Regions from separate parts of the Dickeya dadantii NCPPB 898 genome, predicted to be linked through region 2. Evidence: predicted binding sites of a transcription regulator. Region 2 holds the regulator's gene; each other region holds the start of a gene.

Region 1 (5,093 bases), 1.1 Mb from region 2:
TTCCTGCTCACGAAACCATTCGAAAAAACGCCGGAAATCCACCCCCTGATTGAGCGCGTTGTCATACCCATCTACCTGTTGAAAATGATGTTTATTTTTTATTTTCAGCGGAATATCCAGCACGCTGCGTTCGACTGGATAAAAGGCGATTAGCGGTAAGCTGCTTTGCTCGTTTTGCGTTAATGCGGAGCGATAATGATCCGCCAGCGCGGAAACCGCATTCAACTGGCTGGTGTGCTGCCCTTTTTTACCGCTGCGGGTTTTTGCCAGCGTCCAATGGTATTCAGCGTCGTTGTCGGCAGCATGGCCTGAGAGCGGAGGAGTATCTTGTGCCATGACCTCAATCGCGGCGGAAGTATGGCCATTGGTAATGGTGCCTTCGTTGATGCCGCTACCGCTGCCTTTTTCACTGCGCACCCGTGCTACCAGCCAGCTGAGCGAGGTTGCCAGCGCTTGCAAAATGGAGGTTTTCCCGGCGCCATTATTGCCGACCAGCACCGTTACGTTGGAAGGATAATCAGCCGTTGGCGCGATGAGGGCATCAAGAGAAGTAAAGCGCCCGACGTTGTGCAACCTGAATTGCTTTATTTTCATCATCCGTTCCTTAGGTAAACGTTGAGTCGCCTGCGCAGTGTACAAATCTTCTGGCAATGATACATCCATTTCCGGGATTCATTGCGGGGATCACGTCTTACCCCAGCGCCTGTGCGCACGCCCAGGCGGAGCTCCAGGCCCACTGGAAGTTGTAACCGCCGAGCCAGCCGGTGACGTCCACCACTTCGCCAATGAAGTACAGGCCCGGCACGTTGTTGGCTTCCATCGTTTTTGACGACAACTCGCGGGTGTCAACGCCGCCGAGCGTCACTTCCGCCGTGCGGTAGCCTTCAGTGCCGTTAGGCTGGACCCGCCACTGTTGCAGCGTGGTTTCCACCTCGGCCTGTTGCGGCTTGTTGAGCTGTTTCAGCGTGACGTCCGGTAATTGCCCCAGCGCCTGCAGGCTTTCCACCAGCCGTTTCGGCAGCCATTGCGCCAGCGTGTTTTTCAGGCTTTGATTCGGGTGTGCCAGACGTTCATTGTTAAGGCATTCGGTCAGATCAAGGTTGGGCAACAGGTTGATGGTGACGAATTCCCCCGGTTGCCAGTAGCTGGACAGCTGTAGGACCGCCGGGCCGGACAGGCCGCGGTGGGTAAACAGAATATTTTCGCGGAAGGTGGTGCCGTTTTCGGCCGTAACCACCGCCGGTACCGACACGCCGGAGAGCGTCTGCAACTGTTCCAGCAGCGGTTTGTGCAGGGTAAACGGCACCAGCGCGGCGCGGGTCGGTAACACCTTGAGGCCAAACTGCGCCGCCAGTTGATAGCCGAACGGGGTGGCGCCCAGCCCCGGCATCGACAGCCCGCCGGTGGCGATCACCACCGCCGGCGCCTGCATCACCCCGGTGTTGAGCGTCACCTGAAACTGCTCGCTTTTTTCCACCGACAGCACCTCGCTGCGCAGGCGCAGCGTCACCTTGCCGGTTTCACACTCTTTCATCAGCATATCGACGATCTGCTGCGCGGAATCGTCGCAGAACAGCTGGCCGAGGGTTTTTTCGTGGTACGCGATGCCATGACGGTTGACCAGATCGATGAAATCCCACTGGGTGTAGCGGGCGAGGGCGGATTTACAGAAGTGCGGGTTGTTCGACAGATAGGCCGCGGGTTCGGCGTACAGATTCGTGAAGTTGCAGCGCCCGCCGCCGGACATCAGAATCTTGCGGCCCGGTTTTTTGCCGTTGTCCACCAGCAGCGCCCGCAGCCCTTTCTGGCCTGCCTGCGCCGCACAGAACAGCCCGGCCGCGCCCGCGCCAATGATGATTACGTCAAACTGTTCCACATTACACTCCCGTTGTTCCGCCATGCCATCGCCCCACAGGGCGGCCGATTATAGGCGATGTCCCGACGCCGGTCATCGCCCGGCGCGCCTTGTTTCTGACGCCATGCCGCGCCGCCGCCGTTTGCCGGTAACAAAGTGTGTGGATGGGTAAAAACAATAATGCTTTGATTTTTATTAACTAAATCATTGTCACCGGCAGAAGTGGCGTAAATTAAGTCAAAATAATGTCATATTTTGCTTTTCCCGTTTCCGCTTGTCACCGATAATGCGCCGCGTTCATGACCACTACATGGCCTAACACTTATGCTACATTTATTTGCCGGGCTTGATTTCCACACCGGTCTGATGCTGGTTCTCGCCCTGCTGTTTGTTCTGTTCTATGAAGCCATTAACGGCTTTCACGATACCGCCAACGCGGTAGCCACCGTTATCTATACCCGTGCGATGCGTGCCCAACTGGCGGTTGTTATGGCCGGGGTTTTCAACTTTCTTGGGGTATTGCTGGGCGGCCTGAGCGTTGCATACGCCATTGTTCACCTGTTGCCGACCGATTTGCTGCTGAACGTTAGCTCCACCCACGGGCTGGCGATGGTGTTTTCGATGCTGCTGGCGGCGATTATCTGGAATTTGGGCACCTGGTATTTCGGGCTGCCGGCTTCCAGCTCGCATACGCTGATCGGTTCCATCATCGGCATCGGTCTGACCAATGCGCTGGTGACCCATACCTCGGTGGTGGATGCGCTCAATATTCCCAAAATGGTCAGTATCTTCCTGTCGCTGCTGGTTTCGCCGGTGGTCGGCATGATCATCGCCGGGTTGATGGTGTATCTGCTGCGCCGTTACTGGAGCAATAATAAGAAGCGTCAGCGCGTTCATCTGACGCCGGCCGAGCGCGAAAAACAAGACGGTAAACGCAAACCGCCGTTCTGGACCCGTACCGCGCTGATCCTGTCTGCGGTAGGCGTGAGCTTCTCCCACGGCGCGAACGACGGCCAGAAAGGCATCGGTCTGATCATGCTGGTGCTGATTGGCGTGGCGCCGGCCGGATTTATGCTGAACATGAATGCGTCCGGTTACGATATCAGCCGCACCCGCGACGCGGTGTTGAACCTGCAGGCTTACTACCAGTCTCACAGCGCGGCGCTGACGCAGGTGATCGACCTGTCGCACCCGGTGATCCCGGCGCCGGAAAACGTCATTCCATCCACCGGAAACAAACCGGATTTTCACTGTGATACGTCTCGCGCGATGATCGCCATCGACCGTGTGCAGGGGCTGCTGAATAACATCAAAAGCTACGATGAACTGGCTGCGGATGACCGCGCCCGCGCTCGTCGCTTGCTGATGTGCATGGCCGATACGCTGGATCGCGTCGTCAAGCTGCCGGAAACGTCGTCTGACGACAAACGCCTGCTCAACAACCTGCGCAGCGACCTGCTGTACACGGTGGAATACGCGCCGCTGTGGATTATCGTTGCGGTGGCGCTGGCACTGTCGCTCGGCACTATGGTGGGCTGGAAGCGCGTGGCGGTGACCATCGGCGAGAAGATTGGCAGAAAAGGCATGACCTATGCGCAGGGCGTTTCGGCGCAGGTGACGGCGGCGATGTCTATTGGTATCGCCAGCTATACCGGCATGCCGGTTTCTACGACCCACGTACTCTCGTCCGCCGTGGCCGGAACCATGATTGTGGACGGCGGCGGCGTGCAGGGGAAAACCGTGAAAAGCATTCTGCTGGCCTGGGTGTTTACCCTGCCGGTGTCGATGCTGCTGTCCGGCGTGCTGTACTGGCTGTCGTTGAAGCTGATCTGAATCGGCACGGTGATAAAACCGTAGTGAGCATAAAAAAGGCGGCCGTAAGGTCGCCTTTCTGCTTTTAGCGTATACGGTTGTGGGGTGATAGAGACACGACCCGCCTACGCCGTCATGACTGCCGCGGCGCCTCAGTGCCAGATGATCAAGGCAATGAGGCTGACCACAACCAGCCCGCACAAGGCGGAGGTCAGCAGAAACTGACCGCGCACCCGCGCACAGCGGCGGATGAACTCGGGGTCGTGATGGTCGAGATAACGTTGTGCGTAGATGTAGCGAACCAACCGCAGCTGTTTACTGGGCTGCCCGTGGGAGGTAAAAAAGCCGCCTCCGTCCACATACTGGTACAGTAGCGGATCGCAGTCTCTCAGTATCAGCAGCAGCACTCGTAACGAAGAATAATATCGCGCCATATTGATGACACAGACGACACATAAAGCCCAGAAAAGCGCAAATGTACTAATCATCATGCTTCCCTCCCGGATTATGACCCATCAGATGCTTTGACGTGTCGGGTCCTGCCGACATCACATCTGTGGGTATTTATGCCACACGTTATTCACGCGATGTTATGGGGCTGCCAAGCCATGGCGAGTTGCCCGGGTGTTCTTCTTCACCGCTGTATCCTTGCCCGGAGAAAGACCTGCAGGGTCCCCCTCAATTTCATTGTAGAAGAGCCTTACGTTTTTTTTCCATATCTGACGCAAGGTTCCTGCCAGCAAAAAACATCACCACTTCTTTTGATCTGGCACCGGCTTTCTTCGCCGTAGGCTCTGTCCTTTTCAACTACACTTCATGTACGGGCGAGAGGTTTCACCATTGTAGATAGTTTCACCGTTGTAGATAGTATCGGCATGTAGATAGTATCGGCGCAAACGGGCGGCCACTTCAGGGCAAGTGGTTACCAGCGTTCTCAGAACCGTTACAAAATATGTGGCGTTGTGATCTGTGGAACATAACCCCGAATTGGTGGGGTGTTATGCTCATCACCGTCATCGGTTATCAGACTGGCAGGAGAAATATCTGCTGACCCATCAGTTAGTCATTACGGAAGGAGCTTGATCATGGCTTACAAACACATCCTTATCGCGGTTGACCTGTCACCGGAAAGTAAGGTGTTAGTGGAAAAAGCGGTCTCCATGGCGCGGCCGTATGATGCCAAAGTCTCTTTGATCCATGTTGACGTGAATTACTCCGATCTCTACACCGGGCTGATCGATGTCAACCTGGGCGACATGCAGCAACGTATTTCCGAAGAAACCCAGAACGCCCTGAAGGAACTGGCGGACAACGCCGGCTATCCGATCTCGGAAACCCTGAGCGGCAGCGGCGATTTGGGCCAGGTGCTGGTTGACGCCATCCGTAAGTATGATGTCGACCTGGTGCTGTGCGGTCATCATCAGGA
Region 2 (5,093 bases):
CTCCGAGATCTGGCCGTAAATATCGGTGCCGGTCAGCTCTTCCAGCAACTCGGCACGCTGATTGGCATCGGCATTCAGGAAGGCGGCGAATTGCCCCTGGGACAGCATCATCGATTTGGTGAAACGCTCAAAATCCAGCCCGGTGATATCGGCGATCAGCGTCAGCTTATCGTTCACTTTGTCGGTAAGGATTTTGCCGTCGGCGCACAGCGCCAGTTCCACCTTGGGCGGCTGCAGATTGCCTTCCGGGCTGTTATGGGCGCGGCGCTGGCTCCAGAAGGCGCGGTAAGCGACGTTCTTCACCTCGAATTCCACTTCCGCCAGACATTCGGCGGTGTGGCGCGTCATCAGTTCGTTCTGGCTGGGGCCGACTTTCAGGCGCGGCGTCTGGTGGTACAGCGCGAGGCAGATGGCGTCCAGCAACGTGGTTTTGCCTGCGCCGGTGGGACCGGTGATGGCAAACAGGCTGTTGCTGGCGAACGGCTCGCGGGTGAAATCGATTTTCCACTCGCCCTGTAGCGAGTTGAGGTTTTTCAGGCGCAGGCTAAGAATTTTCATGCGGACGCCTCCCGTCGCTGCTCGTCAATTTCCTGAATAACCCGATCGAACAAGCCTTTCAGGCGCTGCTGACGAGGCTCGTCCAAATCGTTCTCCTGCGCCAGACGCCGGGCAAACACCTCGGCGGGATGTAGCTCCTCCAGCGTTTCCTTCTCCAGTTGCACCAGCATTTGTTGTTGCTGTTCCCGCGCCCGGCGCAGCAGCAGCACTTCCACATTCAGCGGTTCAGTCAGCGTTTGAATGTGTTGCTGCATGTCGCTCAGATAATCCTGGGTGGCGATTTCAATATCCAGCCACACCGCTTTGTCGCCATGATAGTCGCGGAATCCGGCCAGCCGGCGTTCGATCTCCGGCAGATTGCCTTTGACCAGTTGCATCGGCTGCTCGGTCGGTATGGTCAGTGCGGTAACCTCGTGCAGTTTACCCTGCTCGAAATGCACCAGATACACTGATTTCTCATGATTCAGTTCGTCAAAACTCAGCGGAATCGGCGAGCCGCTGTAACGGATGTGCTCGCATTGCGCTACTCGCTGCGGGCGATGAATATGGCCGAGCGCAATGTAGTCCGCCGGGGGGAATGCCTGCGCCGGGAACGCGTCCAGCGTGCCGATATAGATATCGCGCACCGAATCGGACGTGGCGACGCCCACCGTGGTGAGGTGGCCCGTCAGGACAATCGGCAGTTCGCGGCCCAGCGTTTCTCGCTGCTCGCAGGCGAGCTGATAACAGCGCTGATAATGGCTGGCGATGGCGTCCTGCAACGCCTGCTGTTTTTGCGCGCCGGACTGGCCGGCCTGGCTGGTGAGCACGTCGCGCGGACGCAGAAAGGGAACGGCGCACAGCAGCGCGCCTGGCTCGCCCGCGCGGTTGTTCAGCACCAGCACCTGCTCGTTGATATCGCCGTCAAAGCCGGCAATCACCCGGGTATTCAGGCAGGCCAGCAGCGCGCGTGATTCATTCAGCGTGGCGACCGAATCGTGGTTGCCGCCCATTACCACCAACTGGCAGCCGGTGCGCTGCAACGCCACCACAAAATGGTTATACATTTCACGGGCATAACTGGGCGGTGCGCCGTTATCGAACACATCACCTGCTACTATTACTGCATCGGCCTGATGCTGCTCAACCTGCTGAACCAGCCAGTGCAAAAACGCCTGATGCTCAGGCGCACGGCTCCGGGTATAAAAGTACTGACCGAGATGCCAGTCAGACGTATGAATAATTCGCATGAGACTCCCTGCAGGTGAGTGCAAACGATATTGAGTGCAAACGATATATTGTTTTGGCGGTGTTCGCGGACAAGGGCATAAGGCGGGCACCTGTATGTCATGGCGAAACGCCGCGTCTTTATCATCGGCGATTATAGGCGTGCAGTTTAGGGCATGTCCCATAATATCTGTATGGCCCCGGCTACCTGGGGATGTTTGGCTGCGTTGTTGCAGGCGGATAATATGAGAAATTTAGCGCGCCGACGCTCTCCGGCATCGGCCGGGGGCCGCGGCCGTCGGGGAGGAAACGCGCCGCGGGCAGGGGTGCCGTTTTTCATAAATCTGTCATAAAACTGACGCATAATGCACACCGCACGCTAACCGTGACGATTAACGGCAGGATTGATATGGCAAGACGTATTTTGGTGGTGGAAGATGAAGCGCCGATCCGCGAGATGGTGTGCTTCGTGCTGGAACAGAACGGCTATCAGCCGGTTGAGGCTGAGGATTATGACAGCGCCGTTACCCGGCTGGCCGAACCTTATCCTGAACTGGTGCTGCTGGACTGGATGCTACCCGGCGGGTCCGGTTTGCAGTTTATCAAGCACATGAAACGCGAAGCGCTGACCCGTGATATTCCGGTCATGATGCTGACGGCGCGTGGTGAAGAAGAAGATCGCGTGCGCGGTCTGGAAGTGGGCGCCGACGACTACATCACCAAACCGTTTTCGCCCAAAGAGCTGGTGGCGCGCATCAAAGCGGTGATGCGCCGGATTTCGCCGATGGCGGTTGAAGAAGTGATTGAAATGCGCGGGTTGAGCCTGGACCCCTCGTCCCATCGGGTGACTACGGAAGAACACGCGCTGGATATGGGGCCGACGGAGTTCAAGCTACTGCACTTCTTTATGACCCATCCGGAACGGGTATATAGTCGTGAGCAGTTGCTGAATCATGTATGGGGCACTAACGTTTATGTTGAGGATCGGACTGTGGATGTCCATATCCGCCGCCTGCGCAAGGCGCTGGAAACCAGTGGACACGACAAGATGGTTCAGACCGTTCGGGGAACTGGATACCGTTTCTCAACACGTTACTGATAGCGTGAGTCCCGGAGAAAATCTGACGTGCTAGAACGTTTGTCCTGGAAAAAGCTGGCGCTGGAGCTGGCTTTTTTTTGTTTGCCCGGTCTGCTGCTGGGGCTGATTATCGGCTATCTGCCCTGGTTCCTGCTGGCGTCGGTACTGGCGGCGCTGTGCTGGAACTTCTATAACCAGCTGCGTTTATCTTACTGGCTGTGGGTTGACCGCAGCATGACCCCGCCGCCCGGCCGCTGGAGCTGGGAACCTCTGTTTTACGGCTTGTATCAGATGCAACTGCGTAACCGCCGCCGCCGGCGTGAGCTGGCGCTGCTGATCAAACGCTTTCGCAGTGGGGCGGAATCATTACCGGATGCGGTGGTGATCACTACCGAAGAGGGCGGCATCATCTGGTGTAACCGGCTGGCCCAGCACCTGCTCAGCTTTCGCTGGCCGGAAGACAACGGCCAGAACATCCTCAACCTGCTGCGTTACCCGGAATTCACCCAGTACATGCAACTGCAGGATTTCAGCCGCCCGCTGACGCTGACGTTGAAAAACGCCCACCACGTAGAATTCCGGGTGATGCCCTATTCGGAAGGCCAACTGCTGATGGTGGCCCGCGATGTGACCCAGATGCATCAACTGGAGGGCGCGCGGCGCAACTTTTTCGCCAACGTCAGCCACGAGCTGCGCACACCGTTGACGGTGTTGCAGGGCTATCTGGAGATGATGAACGACGAATCGTTGGATGGCGCGTTGCAGTCCAAGGCGTTGCACACCATGCAGGAGCAAACCCGCCGCATGGACGGGCTGGTGCGGCAATTGCTGACGCTGTCGCGCATCGAAGCCGCCGCCGCCATCGATCTCAACGAGAAGGTGGATATCCCGCTGATGCTGCGGCTGCTCAAGCGTGAAGCCGATACCCTGAGTCAGGGGCGTCACGAGATTGTGTTTCGCGTCAATGAGCAACTGCAGGTGTTCGGCAACGAAGAACAGTTGCGCAGCGCGGTGTCGAACCTGGTGTATAACGCCGTCAACCATACGCCGCAGGGCACCCGCATTGAGGTGTGCTGGCAGCAGACGCCGCAGGGCGCGCAGTTCCAGGTCAGCGATAACGGGCCGGGCATCGCCGCCGAACACCTTCCGCGCCTGACCGAACGTTTTTATCGTGTCGACAAGGCCCGTTCGCGCCAGACCGGCGGCAGCGGGCTGGGGCTGGCGATCGTCAAGCATGCGCTCAGCCACCACGACTCCCGGCTGGAAATTCTCAGCGAAGAAGGCGCCGGCTCCCGTTTCATGTTCACGTTGCCGAACCGGCTGATTGTCCGTTCGGTGCTGAATCAGAACACGGCGAACCCACAGTTGTGATAGCTGCGGCGGGGCTTGATTGTCCCCGCCGCTGTGCCGAAAATAGCGGGTTCTTGTCTCTTACCCCGATGGAAACCACAGATGATACCCACCCGCCGCCTGCTTGCCTTGCTGTTGTGCCTGTTCGGTCAGGCCGCCGCCGCTGCGCCGCAGGCTATGCTGGCGGGCAACCTATCCAGCGCCGGCTCCGACACGCTGGCAAACCTGATGACCTTCTGGGCGGCGGATTTCAGCCAGCATTACCCCGGCGTTAACCTGCAGATTCAGGCGGCCGGTTCGTCGTCGGCGCCGACGGCGCTGGCGGCAGGGGCGGCACAGCTGGGGCCGATGAGCCGGCCGATGAAGAGCAGCGAAATCGAAGCGTTCGAACAGCATTACGGGTATGCGCCGACAGCGGTGCCGGTGGCGCTGGACGCGCTGGTGGTGCTGGTCAATCAGGACAACCCGATTACCGGGCTGACGGTGCGCCAGCTTGACGCCATCTTCTCCGTGACGCGACGCTGCGGCGCCGGGAAAACGGTGCAACGCTGGCAGGAACTGGGGCTGAACGGCGTCTGGCAACAACGATCGCTGCTGCGTTATGGGCGCAATTCGGCCTCCGGCACCTATGGCTTCTTCAAACAACAGGCGCTGTGCGGCGGCGATTTCCTGCCGCAGGTCAACGAATTGCCCGGCTCCGCCTCGGTGGTGCAGGCGGTAGCGGCGTCGGTCAACGCCATCGGTTACGCCAGCATCGGTTTTCGCGCCAGCGGGGTGCGGGTGTTGCCGCTGGCGGCCAGCGACAAGGACGATTACGTGTTGCCGACCGCCGACACCATCCGCAGCGGGCGCTATCCCTATACGCGTTATCTCTACATTTACGTCAATAAAATGCCGGGTA
Region 3 (5,093 bases), 1.2 Mb from region 2:
AGCGTCGCCCACAGAATCAGCAGGCCGCTGCCGACGATCGCATTCGCCAGACCGCCGCCGGCCGTATTAGGCGGCGGCGTCATTTCGGTAAACAGCGACAGCGACATGCCGTCGATGCCCTTGGTCACGGTGGACATCAGAATCCACACCAGCCAGAACAGGCCGAACGCCATCGTCAGCATCGACATGCACAGCGCGATGCGGTTTTTCTGACGGCGCCAGGCCTGCATCTTGCGACGGGTTTCCAGCGAGTCAGAACGGTTTTCAATGCCAATGCTCGCCATCAGCGCGCTCCTTCGTTTTTAGCCAGACGCATGATCATCAGCTTCGAACAAGCCAGCACGATAAAGGTAATCACAAACAGGATCAGGCCCAGCTCCATCAGCGCGGCGGTATGCAGCCCGGTGTCGGCTTCCGCGAATTCGTTGGCCAGCGCGGAGGTAATACTGTTGCCCGGCATATAGAGCGAGAAGCTGTCGAGCTGGTAGGTGTTGCCGATAATGAACGTCACCGCCATGGTTTCGCCCAGCGCGCGGCCGAGCCCTAGCATAACGCCGCCAATCACGCCGTTTTTGGTGAACGGCAGCACGATATGCCAGATAACTTCCCAGGTGGTGCAGCCAATGCCGTAAGCCGATTCTTTCATCATCACCGGCGTCTGTTCGAACACATCGCGCATTACAGCGGCGATGTAAGGGATGATCATGATGGCCAGAATCACCCCGGCCGCCAGAATACCGATGCCGAACGCCGGCCCGGAGAACAGGTTACCGACCAGTGGGATACTGGAAAGCACGTTGCCTACCGGCTGCTGGAAATACCTGGCGAACAACGGGGCGAACACAAACAGCCCCCACATGCCGTAAACGATACTCGGGATCGCGGCCAGCAGTTCAATCGCCACACCCAGCGGACGTTTCAGCCAGCCCGGCGCCAGTTCCGTCAGGAACAGCGCAATACCGAAACTAATCGGAATGGCGATGATCAGCGCGATCAGCGAAGTCACGATAGTGCCGTAAATCGGCACCAGCGCGCCGAATTGCCCGGCGGGCGCATCCCACTCTTTGGTCCACAGAAAGGAAAAGCCAAACGTTTTGATGCTTGGCCAGGAGGCAAAAATCAGGGAAACGATAATTCCGCCCAACAGCAGCAACGTCAACAGGGCCGCCAGTCTAACCAGCGCCCCGAAGAGAATGTCGCCCTGTTTTCCCGGAGGTGTAATGGTTGGCTTGTGTTCAGCCATACGTCTCTCTTCTTTCAGATAACTGCGTTTTTCAGATAACTGCGTCTTTAATCAGGTCATTGGAGGAAACCCCAATGAAGAAGGAAACCCCAATGAATGTCAGAGGTGGATACCCCGTTTCCGGTTTATCCACCTCTCGGTACTCACACAATGGATCCTGCTAACCGCAATCAGTACAGCGCTTTACCGCTGCTGTCCTTGATCTGGGTTTTCCATGCCGCACGCACCTGCGCCACAACTTCTTTCGGCAGCGTAGCGTAATCCAGCGCTTTGGCCTGATCGCCGCCTTTGGTGTAAGCCCAGTCAAAGAACTTCAGCACTTCTTTGCCCTGCTCAGGCTTGCTCTGCTCTTTGTGAATCAGAATGAAGGTGGTAGAGGTGATCGGCCATACGTCGGCGCCTTTCTGGTTGGTCAGGTCCTGTGCGAAAGACTTGCTCCAGTCAATACCTTTAGCAGCGTTGCTGAAAGACCCTTCAGTCGGGCTGACAGCCTTGCCGTCGGCAGAAATCAGCTTGGTGTAAACCAGGTTATTCTGCTTGGCATACGCGTATTCAACATAACCGATTGACCCCGGCAGACGCTGAACGAACGCCGCGATGCCGTCGTTGCCTTTACCGCCCAGACCGGTCGGCCAGTTTACGGTGTTGCCCGCGCCAATCTTCTCTTTCCACTCGCTGTTCACTTTAGCCAGGTAGCTGGTGAACACGTAGGAGGTGCCGGAACCGTCTGCACGACGCACCACGGCAATGTCCTGATCCGGCAGTTTAACGCCCGGGTTCAGTTTGACGATGGCTTCGTCGTTCCATTTCTTGATTTTGCCCAGGTAGATATCACCCAGCGTTTTGCCGTCCAGCGTCAGCTCACCGGTTTTCACGCCCGGCACGTTGACAGCCAGTACGATACCGCCGATCACGGTCGGGAACTGGAACAGGCCGTCCTGAGCCAGCTTGTCATCCGTCAGCGGTGCATCGGAGGCGCCGAAATCCACGGTTTTAGCGGTAATCTGTTTCACGCCGCCCGAAGAACCGATGCCCTGATAGTTAACTTTGTTGCCGGTTTCTTTTTCGTAAGAATCAGCCCACTTTGCATAAACCGGAGCGGGGAATGTCGCACCTGCACCAGTGAGGTTTGCCGCGGCGAAAGCAGAAACCGCCGTCAGAGAAAAACTTGCAGCAACGATACTGGCAACAGTGGTACGCATGAGTTTCATAATCCCTCCTGTGGGATATGTAGACGTGTAGACCCGGAGCTATTGTTTAATCAGAGTGTAGTTTGCTGGTGGAGAAAATAGGTCAATTCAGTGACAGTAAAATGTACTTAATATGACAGTTGTGTGACATGGGAGTCAGATTCGGTAGTCCGCCATAGTCTGGCTACTATCAGATACCGACCAGTATCACCTGAAAGAAGAGTAATAATGCCAAGAAAGATATGTTCTCAAAGAGTCGAAACGCTGCGCTGTCGCCTCAGACGATGGCTGCATTACTCATCAAAATGGTTCTACATCAGACCATCCCTTTTTAACGCCGCAATCTAAAGGTATGTTTTATTTTTAGCGCTGTTCGCTTTCCCTGTCGCACAGCGATGAAAAATCCTGTTCTATACTCAGATATGTAGCTGAAAAAACAACACTCTCACTTCAGGATCGGCCCTCCTACAGGATGTTCCCACTTTTATAACTGAGCTTGGCATTCGCGCTTTTCTGTTTCGCCGCCAGGACATAATGCGCTGATTTTTATTTATTTTTATAGGAAGAGTGACAATGAAAAAATATAATACCGATGCTCAGCGCGTCGCAAAGATCAATGAATATCATTTGCTCGACTTACACTTACAGCAATCCTTTCAAAACCAGGTCAGATTATTTGCGCGCATACTGAATTTCCCCGCCGCGTTTATCTCGATTATCGATCACGATAAGCAGTGGCTGATCTTCAGCGAAGGCCTCAATATCGAATGTACGGACCGGGAAGTGGCGTTTTGCAACACGGTGATTGCCACCGCCGCCACCATGTGTATTCCCGACACGCTGACGAACAGTCAGTTTCGCGAACATCCGCTGGTTACCGGCGCCCCGCATATTCGCAGCTACTTTGGCATCCCTCTGGTGCTCGACAAAGTCGTGGTAGGAACCCTCGCCGCCATCGACTATCAGCCGCGTAACCTGGATGAGGCGACGCGCGAAACCGCGTCCTTCGTCGCCAGCACCACCGAATCCCTGTTCAAGCTGCACAATGAACAGTTGCATCGGGAACAGGAAATCCGGCTGTTGAACAACTCGTCCGTGGTGCTCGTCAACTGGCAGCAGGATAATATGCTGCACATTTCCTACATTTCTCCCAACGCGCAGCACGTTCTGGGCCTTACCGAAGAAGAACTTAGACATAACAACACGGTGATGGAGAGCTATGTCCACTCGGACGACTATGAAAACCTACTGTTTACGCTGGATAACCATAAAAAAGGCGTGGCGAATCTGGAATGCGAATACCGGTTTCTGTCGCCCAGGGGAAAAACCCTGTGGATTCGCCAGCTTTCCATCGCCAATTATCACCACAACGGCAAACTCAGCCACGTGCAGGCGCTGCTGATTGATAACTCCCATCAGAAATACCTGCAAAAACTGCTGGTGGACACCAACAACCAAATGAGACTGGTGCTGGAGTCGTCCAGTCTCGGCACCTGGGACTGGGATCTGGGGCGGCACAACATTCGCGTTAATAAACAGTGGTGCGAAATGATGGGGGTCACGCAGGATCAGTTCGATTCCTCAATGGATTACTGGCAACAGCTGATGCACCCGTTGGATCGGGAAAAAATGGTGCTGGCGGCGGAAGCCTGCATCACCGGCCAGGCAACCTTGATCAACGAGCAATACCGGATGCGTCATAATAAAGGCCACTGGGTATGGATTGAAACCTACGGCAAGGTGGTGGAATACAACGAAAAAGGCAAACCCATTCGGGTCGCCGGCACCCATCGGGATATTACTGAAAAGAAAAACAAAGAATTACAGGAAGAGGCGGATAAACGCCTGCTGGAGCTGATTAACCGGGCCCAAAAAATCTTTCTGGAAAAAACCGATATTCAGGAAGCCTGCATGTCTATCTTTGACGACCTGCTTTCTATCTCTGAATCGGAGTTCGGTTTCATCGGTCAGGTCAGAGAGCACGATGAGAAGAAAGTGCTGCACATCGTCGCTATTTCCAACGTCAGCTGGAACGGCGACAGCAAAAACTCTTACGATACCTTTTTGCAAAACAGACTGCAGTTCACCAGCCTGGACAACCTGTTTGGGCATGTGGTGATTACCGGCAAACCGGTTATCACCAACTCGCCGCGTTCCCACTCCGCCTCGCGCGGCGTGCCGTCAGGCCATCCAATCCTGCGCCAGTTCATGGGGTTACCCATCTATTTTCGCAATGAAGTGGTAGGGATGATCGGGCTGGGCAACCGCTTCGACGGTTACAACGAGCGGCAGTTGCGCTTTCTCAGCCCGTTCGTCGACACGCTGGGTTCGCTGTTCTACGCGCTGGAAACCCAGCGGGCCAGAGAAGAGCTGGAAGAAAAACTGCTGGAAATGGCCAACACCGACGTCCTGACCGGCATCCATAACCGGCGCGCCTATATTCTGGAAACGGAAAAGTGCTACCGCAATCATGAGAAAAATACCGCACTGGCGATCATCGATATCGATTTCTTCAAAAAGGTTAATGATCAGTACGGTCATCACGTTGGAGACGTGGCGATTTGCCGCCTGGCGGAGATCATTACCGGCAAACTACGTACCGACGACTTCGTCGCCAGGCTGGGCGGCGAAGAGTTTGGTCTGATCGTCCACAACGCCAA

Evidence for each region. The regulator PhoB, encoded in region 2, activates phosphate uptake and scavenging genes when phosphate is short. The targets are predictions, from matches to a motif close to CTGTCATAAAACTGNCNNAT.
Region 1: the regulator PhoB is predicted to act here: its motif matches at 2,090-2,109, upstream of pitA (inorganic phosphate transporter PitA).
Region 3: the regulator PhoB is predicted to act here: its motif matches at 2,565-2,584, upstream of pstS (phosphate ABC transporter substrate-binding protein PstS).

The regions. Positions count from the first base shown of each region.
Region 1 covers NZ_CM001976.1:72,509-77,601, forward strand. Annotated here, with positions in the region: gene DDA898_RS23480 (AAA family ATPase) at 1-71, opposite strand, end outside; gene DDA898_RS23485 (AAA family ATPase) at 1-594, opposite strand, end outside; gene DDA898_RS00765 (BaiN/RdsA family NAD(P)/FAD-dependent oxidoreductase) at 692-1,876, opposite strand; gene pitA (inorganic phosphate transporter PitA) at 2,180-3,688, shown strand; gene uspB (universal stress protein UspB) at 3,820-4,155, opposite strand; gene uspA (universal stress protein UspA) at 4,753-5,093, shown strand, end outside.
Region 2 covers NZ_CM001976.1:1,137,646-1,142,738, forward strand. Annotated here, with positions in the region: gene DDA898_RS05580 (AAA family ATPase) at 1-558, opposite strand, end outside; gene sbcD (exonuclease subunit SbcD) at 555-1,787, opposite strand; gene phoB (phosphate response regulator transcription factor PhoB) at 2,174-2,863, shown strand; gene phoR (phosphate regulon sensor histidine kinase PhoR) at 2,891-4,213, shown strand; gene DDA898_RS05600 (PstS family phosphate ABC transporter substrate-binding protein) at 4,295-5,093, shown strand, end outside.
Region 3 covers NZ_CM001976.1:4,796,078-4,801,170, forward strand. Annotated here, with positions in the region: gene pstA (phosphate ABC transporter permease PstA) at 1-284, opposite strand, end outside; gene pstC (phosphate ABC transporter permease PstC) at 284-1,243, opposite strand; gene pstS (phosphate ABC transporter substrate-binding protein PstS) at 1,414-2,454, opposite strand; gene DDA898_RS21535 (sensor domain-containing diguanylate cyclase) at 3,007-5,093, shown strand, end outside.